One region of the Peribacillus sp. QJM3NY_7 genome, then DNA from elsewhere that is predicted to be linked to it. Evidence: predicted binding sites of a transcription regulator. Region 1 holds the regulator's gene; each other region holds the start of a gene.
The links. Region 1 encodes CtsR, which represses protease genes until heat stress. Its sites were predicted from a motif close to ATGGTCAATAAAGGTCAAACA; they were not measured.
Positions count from the first base shown of each region.

Region 2: the regulator CtsR is predicted to act here: its motif matches at 2,193-2,213, upstream of clpB (ATP-dependent chaperone ClpB).
Region 3: the regulator CtsR is predicted to act here: its motif matches at 2,904-2,924, upstream of AC0VX1_RS13155 (ATP-dependent Clp protease ATP-binding subunit).

Region 1 is NZ_CM149663.1:100,201-105,150, forward strand. It holds rRNA gene AC0VX1_RS00530 (23S ribosomal RNA) at 1-304, shown strand, start outside; rRNA gene rrf (5S ribosomal RNA) at 369-484, shown strand; gene AC0VX1_RS00540 (CtsR family transcriptional regulator) at 847-1,308, shown strand; gene AC0VX1_RS00545 (UvrB/UvrC motif-containing protein) at 1,330-1,881, shown strand; gene AC0VX1_RS00550 (protein arginine kinase) at 1,878-2,954, shown strand; gene clpC (ATP-dependent protease ATP-binding subunit ClpC) at 3,085-4,950, shown strand, end outside.
Region 2 is NZ_CM149663.1:1,280,219-1,285,168, forward strand. It holds gene AC0VX1_RS06155 (cupin domain-containing protein) at 1-710, shown strand, start outside; gene AC0VX1_RS06160 (FAD-dependent monooxygenase) at 836-2,035, shown strand; gene clpB (ATP-dependent chaperone ClpB) at 2,258-4,846, shown strand; gene AC0VX1_RS06170 (YjzD family protein) at 4,929-4,950, opposite strand, start outside.
Region 3 is NZ_CM149663.1:2,757,525-2,762,474, forward strand. It holds partial or broken gene pulA (type I pullulanase) at 1-348, opposite strand, end outside; gene AC0VX1_RS13155 (ATP-dependent Clp protease ATP-binding subunit) at 736-2,865, opposite strand; gene AC0VX1_RS13160 (C40 family peptidase) at 3,592-4,011, opposite strand; gene AC0VX1_RS13165 (metal-dependent hydrolase) at 4,258-4,884, opposite strand.

The sequences.
Region 1 (4,950 bases):
TGAGACAGTTCGGTCCCTATCCGTCGCGGGCGCAGGAAATTTGAGAGGAGCTGTCCTTAGTACGAGAGGACCGGGATGGACGCACCGCTGGTGTACCAGTTGTCTTGCCAAAGGCATAGCTGGGTAGCTACGTGCGGACGGGATAAGTGCTGAAAGCATCTAAGCATGAAGCCCCCCTCAAGATGAGATTTCCCATGGCGCAAGCTAGTAAGATCCCTGAAAGATGATCAGGTTGATAGGTCAGAGGTGGAAGCATGGTGACATGTGGAGCTGACTGATACTAATAGATCGAGGACTTAACCAACGCTTTTTAAAAAATGAAATACCTTCTTATTATCTAGTTTTGAAGGAACAACGTTCCTTTTATGTTTGGTGGCGATAGCGAAGAGGTCACACCCGTTCCCATTCCGAACACGGCAGTTAAGCTCTTCAGCGCCGATGGTAGTTGGGGGTTTCCCCCTGTGAGAGTAGGACGCCGCCAAGCCATTTAAAAAGATCAGCCATCCGGCTGGTCTTTTTTTTTGTTTGTAATTAAAAAAATTTTCCGTTTTCAGGGACAGTCCGGGCTGGCCTTATTTGAATTGGTTGCCTTATCATGAGGAGGAATGGATGAGCTGGGGAAATGGGGCAGAATTCTTAAGGAGAAGAAAAATTTCAGGTTTTACATCCATTTATATAGGGTATTTATATAAGATATTTCAACTTTAATGTTCAATGGGGTATGTAACTACATATAATTTGGAGAAAATGGATATTACAGAAAGAAAATGCGTTTAAGTTGCAAAATGCATTATTCCTTGTATAATAATAGTCAAATATAGTCAAAGTCAGAATGGAGGAGGCTGAGTGAGAAACATATCTGATGTTATCGAAACTTATTTGAAGCAAGTACTTGAAATAAGTCAAAAAGATATCTTGGAGATAAAAAGAAGTGAAATAGCGGATAAATTTCAGTGTGTTCCTTCTCAAATCAATTACGTAATAAATACCAGGTTTACCATCGAGAGAGGTTATGTTGTAGAGAGTAAGCGTGGAGGCGGCGGTTATATACGCATCATGAAAGTGGAATCACAGGATTCCGTGCAACTTATCAACCACTTATTATCGCTTATTGGTTCCAGGGTAACTCAATCGATGGCTGAAGGAGTAATTTCACGGCTGATGAATGAAGACGTCATTAATGAAAGAGAAGCAAAGATTATGATGAGCGTCATAGATAGATCGGTGATTTATATCGACCTTCCTGACCGCGATGAGCTTAGGGCAAGAATTTTAACAGCGATGCTTACTACTTTAAAATATAAATGAAACTGGCAGAGGTGATGAACGTTGATTTGCCAAGAATGTCATCAAAGGCCTGCTACCCTGCACTTCACCAAAATCATCAATGGAAAAAAGACTGAAGTCATGATTTGTGAGAAATGTGCTCAGGAAAAAGGTGAAATGTTCATGGAGGCAGGTGGACCTGGTTTTTCAATAAATAATTTATTAGCAGGATTGTTAAATATGGAGTCGAATATTCAACAGACAAAGGCAAATGCATTTCCGAAAACGGAAGAGAGGCGCTGCCCGCATTGTCATCGATCTTATAAAGAATTTGTCCATATTGGCAAGTTTGGCTGTGCCGAATGTTATAAAACGTTCAATGAACAGTTAAATCCAATTTTAAAGCGGGTTCATAGCGGCAATACAGCACACATAGGGAAAATTCCAAAAAGGATTGGCGGCGCCATATATCTTCGAAAGCAAATTTTGGATTTGAAAGAAGTTTTAAAGGTCCACATTGATCAAGAGGAGTTTGAGAAGGCGGCAGAAGTAAGAGATAAGGTTCGTTCCCTTGAAAAAAGGTATGAAGCACAAGAGGGAGGCGAGGAATTATGAGCTTGGAAAAGTTTGTAGAAAACGCCTTGAGTTCCTGGATGAGTGCCGAAGGTCCGGAAATCGATATTGTATTGAGTTCGCGGATTCGGCTGGCCAGGAATTTCAAAGACTTTACCTTCCCAACCTCCTTTTCGAACGAAGAAGCTAATAAAATCATTGAATTGATTAAAAAAAGAATCGAAGAGGAAGTAACCCCAGAGATTGGGAAATTGGAGCTATTAGAGATTGACCAATTGCAGCCACTGGAAAAGCGCGTTCTGGTTGAAAAACATTTAATCAGTCCTCATTTAGTTGAAGATTCAGCGAAAAGCGCGTGTCTCCTTTCGGAAAATGAAGAAATAAGTATCATGATAAACGAAGAGGACCATCTTCGTATTCAATGTTTAATGTCGGGGTTGCAGCTAAAGGAAACCTTAAAGATTGCAAATGTTCTTGACGATTGGATTGAAGAATCCATAGACTATGCATATGATGAAGAAAGAGGATACCTGACTAGTTGTCCGACTAATGTGGGAACAGGGTTAAGGGCTTCAGTCATGATGCATCTGCCGGGTCTGGTCCTTACACAGCAGATGAATAATATCATACCGGCTATCAACCAATTGGGGTTGGTGGTTCGAGGGATTTATGGAGAGGGCAGTCAAGCGTTGGGGAATATTTTTCAAATTTCCAATCAAATCACTCTTGGAAAATCGGAAAGGGATATCGTTGAAGATCTAACGAGTGTAGTGCAACAAATCATAGCCCAGGAACGGTCAGCGAGGGATGCATTAGCGAGGACTTCCCACATACAATTAGAAGATAGAATTTTCCGTTCATATGGGGTTTTGTCCAATGCTCGAATAATCGAGACAAAGGAAGCAGCTACATGTATCTCAGATGTTAGATTAGGGATAGATCTTGGGTATATAAAGAGTATTTCCAAAAGCATTCTAAATGAATTGATGATTTTGACGCAGTCGGGATTTTTACAAAAGTACGCAGGCGGCCCTTTAAGACCCCATGAAAGGGATATCCGTAGAGCAGCACTCATCCGGGAACGCTTGAATTTCACGGAATCTTCCTCCTCATAGAGGTTATTGACCCCTTTAGGGAGAATTAAATTTCATGTAATAGATATGGAGCAAGAATAAGCTTCTGCCATTACTTAGAGAATTGCCAGCAATTTTATTCAAAACGAAAATTCTTAAGGAGGAATTCCCTATGATGTTTGGTCGTTTTACTGAAAGAGCCCAGAAAGTATTAGCATTAGCCCAAGAAGAAGCAATCCGTTTAGGTCATAATAATATTGGCACGGAACATATTTTACTAGGCCTGGTCCGAGAGGGTGATGGTATTGCAGCCAAAGCGTTATATGCTCTTGGATTGGGTCCGGAGAAGATTCAGAAAGAAGTGGAAAATTTAATTGGCCGTGGACAGGATACGGCTCAAACGATACATTATACCCCAAGAGCCAAGAAGGTCATTGAGCTTTCCATGGATGAAGCAAGAAAATTAGGTCACTCATATGTTGGGACAGAGCATGTCCTTCTAGGTCTTATACGAGAAGGGGAAGGTGTCGCTGCCCGCGTATTGAATAATCTGGGAGTAAGTTTAAATAAAGCCCGACAACAAGTATTACAACTTTTGGGCAGCAATGAATCAGGTGGTCATCAAGGTTCAGCCGCTGCAAATGCAAGCACGCCGACACTGGATGGCCTTGCCCGTGATTTAACGGCGATTGCAAGGGAAGGAAGCTTGGATCCGGTTATCGGAAGAAGTAAGGAAATACAGCGTGTCATTGAGGTATTAAGCCGTCGTACAAAAAATAACCCAGTATTGATCGGTGAACCTGGCGTTGGTAAAACAGCCATTGCTGAAGGGCTTGCCCAACAGATTATCAATAACGAGGTACCTGAGATTTTACGTGATAAACGCGTCATGACACTTGATATGGGTACTGTTGTGGCTGGCACTAAATACCGGGGTGAATTTGAGGACCGGTTGAAGAAAGTCATGGATGAAATACGTCAGGCGGGTAATATCATCCTATTCATCGATGAATTGCATACATTGATTGGTGCAGGTGGTGCAGAAGGTGCCATCGATGCCTCCAATATCCTTAAACCATCATTGGCCCGTGGTGAATTACAATGTATCGGTGCTACAACTTTGGATGAGTACCGTAAGTATATTGAAAAGGATGCTGCCCTTGAACGTCGCTTCCAGCCAATCCAAGTCGATGAGCCGACAATGGAGGAATCCATCCAAATTCTCAAAGGTCTTCGTGACCGTTATGAGGCACATCACCGCGTATCGATCACTGACGAAGCGATTGATGCTGCAGTCAAATTATCAGACCGTTATATTTCCGATCGCTTTTTACCTGATAAAGCGATTGACTTGATTGATGAAGCTGGTTCCAAAGTTAGGCTGCGCTCATACACAACGCCACCTAACCTAAAGGAACTTGAAGTGAAACTAGATGATGTTCGCAAGGAAAAGGATGCTTCCGTTCAGAGTCAGGAATTTGAAAAAGCTGCTTCGCTTCGCGATACAGAACAACGCTTAAGAGAACAATTGGAAGAAACGAAAAAAACTTGGAAAGAAAAACAAGGGCAGGAAAACAGTGAAGTGACTGTGGATGACATTGCACACGTCGTATCCAGCTGGACGGGAGTGCCGGTCACTAAATTGGCGCAAACGGAGTCAGACAAACTGCTTAATATGGAGTCAATCCTCCATGATCGTGTAATTGGGCAGGAAGAGGCCGTCATTGCGGTTTCTAAAGCAGTACGGCGTGCAAGGGCAGGTTTGAAAGACCCTAAGCGTCCAATTGGTTCATTCATCTTCCTGGGACCTACAGGGGTCGGTAAAACCGAGCTAGCCCGTGCTTTGGCTGAATCCATTTTTGGTGATGAAGATGCCATGATCCGCATCGATATGTCCGAATATATGGAGAAACACTCGACTTCACGTCTTGTTGGATCACCTCCAGGATATGTTGGGTACGAAGAAGGCGGTCAGTTAACGGAAAAAGTGCGGAGGAAACCATACTCCGTCGTTCTGCTTGATGAAATAGAAAAGGCG
Region 2 (4,950 bases), 1.2 Mb from region 1:
AGGGAGAAAGGATCTTCATGGAAGAAGGCGATTTTTTGATCACGCCTAAAAACTTATGGCATGGTCATGGCCATGTTGGGGAAAAACCAATGATTTGGATGGATGCCCTTGATATCCCAACCATCTATTCCATAGGCGGCACTTTCTTTGAACCATATCCAGATCGGATTGAAACGCCTAAGCGGCCGGATAATTTTTCAGAGCTCCGTTATCAAGGCGGAATGGTTCGTCCAGTATCCGACCGTTATTCACAAGTGGCACCGCTTGCCAACTACAAGTGGAAAGGCACCAAAGCAGCGATAGAAGGATTGATGAATTTCGAACCGGATCCATATGAAGGTTTTGCCGTGGAATATATCAATCCATCAAATGGCCAGACGGCCAATCCGACGATGGGGGCATGGATGCAGAAACTTCCTAAAGGTTTCCATACGAAAGCCCATCGCCATACCCATTCCACGATTTATCAAGTGCACCAAGGATCAGGATATACGGTCATTAATGGAGTGCGTTTTGACTGGTCCAAGGGAGATTATTTCGTCGTTCCGAATTGGGCATGGCATGAGCACGTTGCAGAAGCTGATTCTTACTTATTCTCGGTAAACGACCTACCAATAATGGAAAGATTCGATTTGGAACAGCAACAAGCATTAGACACAAACAATGGGTACCAAAAGGTTGAAAGTGAATTCAAGCCTGTTTTGGTTTGAAAATAATCGGTTTGGAACCTTCAGCTGAGATACTAGTGAATAGATGAATGCCATTCGAATGAAAACGCTTACTGTGGTAGATCCGCAACTTTGGCTAAAAGCAACTAATATAGGGGGAATTGATGATGAACACAGAAAAAAAACCATTCATCGTTATCGGTGGGGGAATTGGCGGATTGGCAACTGCTTTAGGAATCGCAGAAACAAAACAGTATGTAAAAGTCCTGGAACAAGCTCCCGAATTTGGGGAAATTGGTGCAGGGATTCAGCTTGCAGCAAATGCCACCAACGTATTGCAGCGTTTAGGTGTCATGGATAAAATCAATGATATTGCAGTATTTCCAAAAAGATTGGTGCTGATGGACGCCTTTTCCGGAAAAGAGCTTTCCGCTTTGGATTTAGGTGATGTTTATAAAGAAAGATATGGAGCTCCGTATGTTGTTTTGCATCGTTCCGATTTGCATAAAGTATTGGCTGAAGCCTGTGAAAAGAACCCGTATATCGAACTGGTCACGAATCAAACCATTATTGAGACAGTAGAGTATGAAGGGGAAGTGACGGTTACTTCTGCCAACGGGTCCCAACATTCAGGAGCTGCTGTCATTGGAGCCGATGGATTATGGTCCAAGGCACGGAAACTTTTTGTGGAAGATCAGCCGGTCTGCTCTCAATATGTTGCATACAGGGGAGCGATCCCGATGGAGGAGGTTACGAGCCATGGGGATTTAGATGATGTATACATGTGGATTGGGCCAGACCTTCATCTTGTTCAATATCCGGTTAGAAGGGGAGAACTTTATAACCAAGTAGTGGTTTTCAAAAGTTCTCAATATACGGAAGAAAACGAAAAAACAGATCAATGGGGAACACCGGAAGAAATGGACCGTGTATTTGCCGGAACTTGTGAGCTTGTTCAGAATGCGATTTCATTCATTCAAAGACAACGCCGTTGGCCGATGTATGACCGTTTCCCAATTGATAATTGGACAAAAGGAAGAATTACGCTTATGGGCGATGCGGCACATCCGATGCTTCAATACTTGGCACAAGGCGCTTGCCAGGCTTTAGAAGATGCAGCTTATTTGTTTGATATGCTCCATAAGCATGGGAATGACATTGAACAGGCATTTTTGGAATACCAGGAGGAACGCATTCCACGTACGGCTAATGTTCAAACGAGTGCAAGAATGTGGGGGGAAATCATCCACAATACGACCGATGCAGGCATTCTGCTCCGAGATACGATCCTTGCAGGTCGGACGGATAGGGATTTCCAATTCGTCGATGGATTTCATGGTTACAATAAAACGGCCGTGAAAGCATAAACCATTTTGTTTCATCCATAAAGGAATGTATCCATGTTACAAATGGTTCTGCCTTTCTTCTATATGAAGAAAGGCTTTTTCCGTTTATTTTCCAAACTACTGCATTTCTTATAACTTTCCTTTACATGGGGAGAATTAGAAGTATAATGAAAATATAAAGGTCAAAATTGGTCAAACTCAGTGGGGATTCGTTCATGATATAGATGAATGGGAGGTTTCAAGATGGATATTAATAAAATGACGGAGAGAACCCAACAGGCATTCACTGGCGGTCAGGAGCTAGCCAATGAAAGAGGGAATCCCGAGCTGACGGAGCTTCATTTATTAAAGGCCTTAATGGAGCAGGATGAAAGTTTATTAATCAGGATTTTATCGGAATCTGGTAAATCGGTGAATCTATTTGATATAGAGCTGAATAAGGAATTGGATAGATTACCGGAAGTGAGCGGGGGTGTTTCCCAGGTTTACATGTCATCCTCCCTACAGCAAATTCTGACGGCTGCCGAAAAGGAAATGCAGAAGTGGGAGGATGAATACTTATCTGTCGAACATATACTGCTTGCGTCTTTGCAAGTCAATAGAACGAATGTAAACAGGCTATTTTCATCATATGGAATTGATTATGATAAAGCAAAACGGGTTATAAGCGATATAAGGGGGAATCAGCGAGTGACTAGTCAAAATCCTGAAAGCACTTATGAAGTACTGAAAAAATACGGCAGAGATCTCGTTGCTGAGGTTAAATCGGGTAAGGTCGATCCAGTAATCGGTCGAGATACGGAAATCCGTAACGTCATCCGGATCCTTTCACGGAAAACGAAAAATAATCCTGTATTAATAGGAGAACCTGGAGTAGGTAAAACAGCGATTGTCGAGGGGTTGGCTCAAAGGATCGTCAGGAAGGATGTGCCGGAAGGTTTAAAGGATAAGACCGTTTTTTCACTCGATATGAGTGCACTTGTCGCAGGGGCCAAATTCCGAGGTGAATTTGAGGAACGCTTAAAAGCGGTGTTGAATGAGATCAAGAAGAGTGATGGGAAAATTCTCTTATTCATTGATGAATTGCATACAATTGTCGGTGTAGGAAGAACGGATGGCGCCCTTGATGCCGGAAATATGTTAAAGCCGATGCTTGCGCGCGGTGAGCTGCATTGTATCGGTGCAACGACCCTTGATGAATATCGGCAATATATTGAAAAGGACCCGGCTTTGGAACGCCGTTTCCAACAGGTTCTGGTTCCTGAACCGGATGTTGAAGATACGATTTCAATTTTGCGGGGATTAAAGGAACGGTTTGAAATTCATCATGGCGTCAGGATACATGATCGGGCGATCGTTGCAGCCTCTGTCCTTTCGAACCGATATATAACGGAGCGATTTTTACCGGATAAAGCGATCGATCTAGTGGATGAAGCTTGTGCGATGATCCGCATGGAAATCGACTCCATGCCATCCGAGTTGGATGAAATCACGAGAAAAGTCATGCAACTTGAAATTGAAGAAGCGGCCCTGAAAAATGAAGACGACCCTCAAAGCAAAGCAAGGCTGGAAGGGCTTCAAAAAGAACTATCAGAACTTCAGGATCAAGCGAATAGCATGAAATCCAAGTGGCAAATGGAGAAATCAGCGCTTCAAAAGGTGCAGGACAAACGTGAAGAGCTTGAGAAACTGCGTCATGAACTGGAACAGGCAGAGAATGACTATGACCTTAACCGGGCAGCTGAACTTCGGCATGGAAGGATCCCGCAGCTTCAAAAAGAATTGGAAGCAATGGAAGACGAATTGGAAAAGGAAAAACAGGAATCACGATTGCTTCGCCAGGAAGTGACGGAGGAGGAAATTGCCTCGATTGTGGCAAGGTGGACAGGGATTCCGGTAAGCAAGCTGGTGGAAAGTGAAAGGGAGAAGCTGCTTCGCCTATCAGATATCCTGCATGAACGGGTAATCGGTCAAGGAGAAGCGGTGGAACTCGTATCCGATGCTGTTTTAAGAGCAAGGGCTGGAATAAAAGATCCAAACAGACCAATCGGATCATTCATTTTTCTTGGGCCGACTGGTGTCGGTAAAACCGAATTGGTAAAAGCTTTGGCAGAAACATTATTCGATAGTGAGGAACATATGATTCGAATTGATATGTCGGAATATATGGAGAAACATTCCGTGTCCCGACTTGTTGGTGCACCTCCCGGTTATGTTGGATTTGAGGAAGGTGGCCAGCTTACGGAGGCTGTTAGGAGAAACCCCTACTCAGTCATATTATTGGACGAAATTGAAAAGGCGCATCCGGAAGTCTTCAATATTTTACTGCAAATGTTGGATGATGGAAGAATAACAGACTCCCAAGGCAGAACAATCAACTGTAAAAATACGGTGATCATCATGACTTCCAATATCGGTTCCCATTTCTTATTGCAATCCAACCGGGTGGATGGTGGCATTGAAGAAGAAATAAAAGATCAGGTCTTTAAAGAATTAAGAGGGCATTTCCGTCCGGAATTTTTGAATCGAGTTGATGATATTGTTTTATTCAAACCTCTGACAAAACAAGAAATCGTTGAAATCGTAGATAAAATGGTTCATCAATTACAAGTGAGGTTAACTGAACAAAATATAGTCCTCAACGTCACAAAAGCGGCTAAAGAATTCATTGCGGACCAGGGATATGATCCGGTATATGGAGCAAGACCGCTGAAGCGATTCATCCAAAAGCATCTCGAAACGAAAATCGCCCGTAAAATCATAGCTGGGACTGTTGAGCTTAAAGAAGGAATCACGATTGATTATGATCATGATGAATTGGTCCTCATATAAAAACGTCGCCATGCAGTAAACCCGTAAGCAAAGTATGGTATAACAAAAAGGACATCCTAAAAAGGATGTCCTCTTTTGCTTCTTAATGTTGATGGGAGTCTTTA
Region 3 (4,950 bases), 2.7 Mb from region 1:
TTTTGGGTTCGTATCTGTTAAATCTATCACGACCCCTTTATCACCATTAACAGTAACTGCGCGAACATAGGGATCGACGGCTTCACTCCAGGTTTCTCCCACTTTCACTTTATATGTATAAATCAATCCATCCTGATTTCCGTTCAGCTCAATGGTCCAGGTCCCCTTTTCCGAACGAACCATTTGAATCTCCATTCCATTTGTATCATCCCAATGTTTATAAGTAACTAGCTTGGCTTCAGATGCAAGTGGTGCCCATAATCGGAATGCCGTTTTATCTTTAAGATAGGAATTTCCTAAATCTTTGCCTTCATAGAAATATAAATCATCCAATTCTGACGGGTTTACCGGATTAATATTAGCAATCGGCAGGGATTCCAACTGATTTTCCGTTTCATTATCCATAGGTTTTTGATTATTTTTATTTTCCTCTTCAAAATAAGAAAGTGAATCTTTAATAGGTCATTCCTCCATTGAAATTCCCATAATAGAACAGGAATTATTCATTTTATAATCATGAGCGAATCTTCCATTATGTTATGATTCCACAGGCATTACCCATCAAAACATCCAAACTGCAAATTATGTCGAAAATTCAGAAATCTATATTTAATAATCGAAAGCAGCAGGTCATTTTGCTGGACCTTACTTATCGTTTAATGAAAAGTGAATCCAAAAAAAGAAAAAAATGCCTCCATAACAGTTTTACGGTCTTGGAGGCATTTCTAGTACTCTTTATGGTGTTTTAATAATTTTCACTGAGTTATCTTCAACAATTGCAGTAAAGTTCTTAACTTCAGGCTGCTCAAAGATAAAGTCAGTGATGCCATCTTCGAGCTGTTCTTGAAGAACACGGCGGAGCGGTCTCGCCCCGAAAGTTGGGTGATATCCGAGTTCAATTAGCCTTTGTTTCGCTTCATTGGTCACATCTAAAGATAAACCATTTGCAGCAAGTGTTTCGTCTAGCTCGTGAATCATGATATCAACAATTTGCAGAAGATCTTCTTTCTTCAATGCAGAGAATTCAATGATGCTATCGAACCGGTTCAAGAATTCCGGTTTGAAGAAGCTGCCTAAAGATTGCAGGATGGAAGCCTCTTCCACAGCTGAACTTGTACCGAATCCCATTACTTTTTGTTTCTCACCGACTCCTGCATTACTCGTCATGATGATCACGGTATCTTTAAAAGTAACGGTCCGGCCTTGACTGTCGGTTAAGCGGCCATCTTCCATGATTTGCAGGAACATATGCATGACATCCGGATGTGCCTTTTCGATTTCATCCAATAAGATGATACTGTAAGGCTTGCGGCGAACTTTTTCCGTCAATTGTCCAGCTTCCTCATGTCCTACATATCCAGGAGGAGAACCAATTAATTTGGAAACACTGTGTTTCTCCATGAATTCACTCATGTCAAGACGAATCATAGCGTCCTTGTCCCCGAATAATTCCTCGGCAAGAGTTTTCGCCAATTCGGTTTTACCAACTCCTGTCGGACCGACGAAAAGGAAAGAACCGGTAGGACGATTTTTGGATTTTAACCCGGCACGACTTCTTCGAACGGCCTTGGATACCTTTTTGACAGCCTCTTCCTGCCCAATTACTTTTTTCATCAGCTCCGCTTGAAGATGAACCATTCTTTCTTGCTCATCTTCTTGGAGCTTACCTACAGGAATGCCGGTCTTTTGTTCGATGATATTTTGAATGTCTTCAACGGTTACGGTTGGCTTAATTGCATCTTCCCCTGCTTGCAATGACTTTTCCAGTTTTTCTTCTTCATCACGAAGAACGGCAGCTTTTTCATATGCTTCTTCTTTTAAGGCCATTTCTTTTTCTTTATAAATTTGCACTAGCCGTTCTTTCATGTTTTCTACCTGGCCGTCTTCGATGGTCAAGTTCAATTTGGAACCAGCTTCATCCATTAAGTCTATTGCCTTGTCAGGGAGGAATCGGTCTTGAATGTAGCGGTTCGAAAGTTCAACAGCCGCTTTCAGGGCTTCCTCACTATATGTTACACCATGATAAGATTCATAACTTTCTTTTAAACCGCGTAAGATGACCAATGCCTCAGCCGTTGTAGGTTCGTTAACCTGTACAGGCTGGAAACGTCTTTCAAGTGCACCGTCTTTTTCAATTTTCCTATATTCGGATAAAGTGGTTGCTCCGACAAGCTGAAGTTCGCCGCGTGCAAGTGCAGGCTTCAAGATATTTCCTGCATCCATTGATCCTTCGGCCGAACCCGCTCCCACAAGTTGATGAATTTCATCGATGAATAAAATGACATTTTTCCTTTCCTGTAATTCGCTGATCAATTCCTTCATTCTTTCTTCGAATTGCCCTCTAATTCCAGTATTGGAAACAAGGGACGCTACATCGAGCATATATACTAGCTTATTACGTAATTTAACTGGCACTGAACCTTCAACAATCGCTAAAGCAAGACCTTCAGCAATGGCTGTTTTACCGACACCAGGTTCACCGATTAAAACTGGATTATTTTTATTGCGTCTGTTTAGAACTTCAATGACGCGTTTGATTTCTTCATTTCGTCCGATTACCGGATCAATAAGTCCTGCTTTAGCAGCATCGGTCAAATTGTGGCCATACTCCTCAAGCAATCCTCCGTCCTCGCCATGTTCAGCAGAATCCGGTTTTGGTACACCTTTATAATTAAATGGATTGAATGAGTTTGGAGATCCGTTAAATTGGAATTTCCCCATATCCATTCCGCCCATAGCAGCTCCAAGTTTGTTTCGTTCTTCTTTATAACAAGTGGAGCACAGTTTCACATCATGCTCCTGACCATTCATTTTTAGGTGAACTTGAATATTAGCTTGGTTTACATGGCATTTTTCACAAAGCATGTAGTACTCCTCCTTTAAAAAATTAAATTGAAAATAAATCTTTGACCTTCTTTGACTTTCTGACTTTATTATACATTGACCTTCTTTGACTTTCAATAATTTTGTCTGGAAACTTTTTTTAAAAAAAGGAATTCCTTCGATTTGGTTTGCTTAGCATATTAAACTATCCATTTCCAGTCAACTAAAAAGCTTTCATGAATGCTTCATACTACCGATTACCCAATTCAGGACTCACCATAACCTTAAACTATTAGCAAAATGCCAATTATCTTGTCCATGTGCCTCATTCACTTTTATTTTTTAAAACAAAAAAAGACTTTATTAAGTCTCTTTATGGTTAACAATTTTTAAACGTTGGATTTCCACTCCAGGTACTCGCTTTCCTCGGGCGGTCGGGGAGCCTCCTCGGCGTCTTCGCACCTGTGGGGACTCCCCTTGACGCGCTTTTCCCGCAGGAGTCTCGAACACCCGATCCAATCATCTTTGATTTAATTTTAAGATAGAATACTTTTTTGTTTTAATACTTGAGGTGATATCGATACTCTCTTAAAAGTCCCCTCGTTGTTCAACCCATGCCATGCTTTCCTTTCCGCAATAGCTGATTCAATTCCAATAAAAAACCAAAAAGGTTTCGGAATGAATCCTTCCGAAACCTTTTTGTCTACAAATTGAAAGAGACTTCATTAAGTCTCTTAGCTTTTTTATATTAAGAGTGTTTTTCTTCTATTATATCCGTTTCGCACCGATATACTTTGGCTTCCAATAACTATTATTGGTTTTAGCGTATGACACTCCTTTTGATGATGACGAGTGTATGAATTCATTGTTTCCTATGTATATGGCCACATGTGTGGGTTTTTTCGCTGTATTTGGTGCAAAGAACATTAAGTCACCTTTTTGCAGGCTTTTAACTTTCTTTCCTTTTATATATATGTCAGCAGCAGTTCTTGGTAAATTCTTACCAGCCTTTTGATATGAATACTTCACTAAACCCGAACAATCAAAACCTGATGAAGAAATGCCACCCATTTTATATTTTGTACCTAGTTCACTTTTAGCCACTTTAATCGCTTTTATATGATATGAAGCAGCTTCCACTTGGTTTCCGGCAAAGGATGCGGTTACAAGCGTGATAGCCAATGACAATCCGACGACAATTTTCTTAAATAAATTATTTACCCCCTGATGTGATTTGCTAAACCTAATATACTAGAAAAGCTATATCACTCGCATCACAGGATCTTTACGAATATGTTACATTTAGTAGATTTAGGAAGAATGACCATATAAAACATAGAAATAAGTCGAATCAAGTGTCCATTCAATATATTGAAAAGCACCTTTAATAAAACTATCTTTTCTTCATAAAAAAACAGCGGTAAAAAACCACTGTCAAAATTCTTTTGAGAAAAATGGAAGAAATAATTTCACTCCACGTTTATTAAAAGGTAAACATTTCAAATCTGCAATTAAATGACTTATGTATCCTAATGAACAAGTGGCGAAAATTCCGTCAATCCCCATAAAGGCTTCGAATTGAAAGGCAATGATGCCAAAGAAAGCGATACCGGCAATCGAATGGGTATAACTTCTATGTGGTGTAAAGGATGCCAAGATAATATAGACTCCAAAAAGCCACAACCAGCTTTCCTGCAAAGATAAACCTCCTCCTAATACCGCTAATCCAGTCAAGGTCAGCATATGCCTTTGCCTAATGAAAGATGAAATAATGATGATTCCGATTCCTGCCCCTGCCCCGATCCACTTTTCCGTTTCAGAGCCTTCCAAAAGACTATAAATGATCATTAAAATCCCAATCGTTTGTGCTATCGTTCGGATAAACTTATGTGAAAAGGTAATCCTATTACTTAACTTCCCATCAATATCCATATCGGGCATCAGCCCTGAAACTCCCCCGATGCCCACCAAGAATAAAGTGGTGGTTGGATCTGTTTGAAGTGTGTTTGCCGTCAAGAATCCAACTGTTGCCCCTATAGCCATGTGTGCTGTCCCGTTCACTGTCTCTCTCCTGTCCCTCTAAGAAGTAATCTGCTCAAGAAAACGAATGTTTGTTCGAATCTCTGC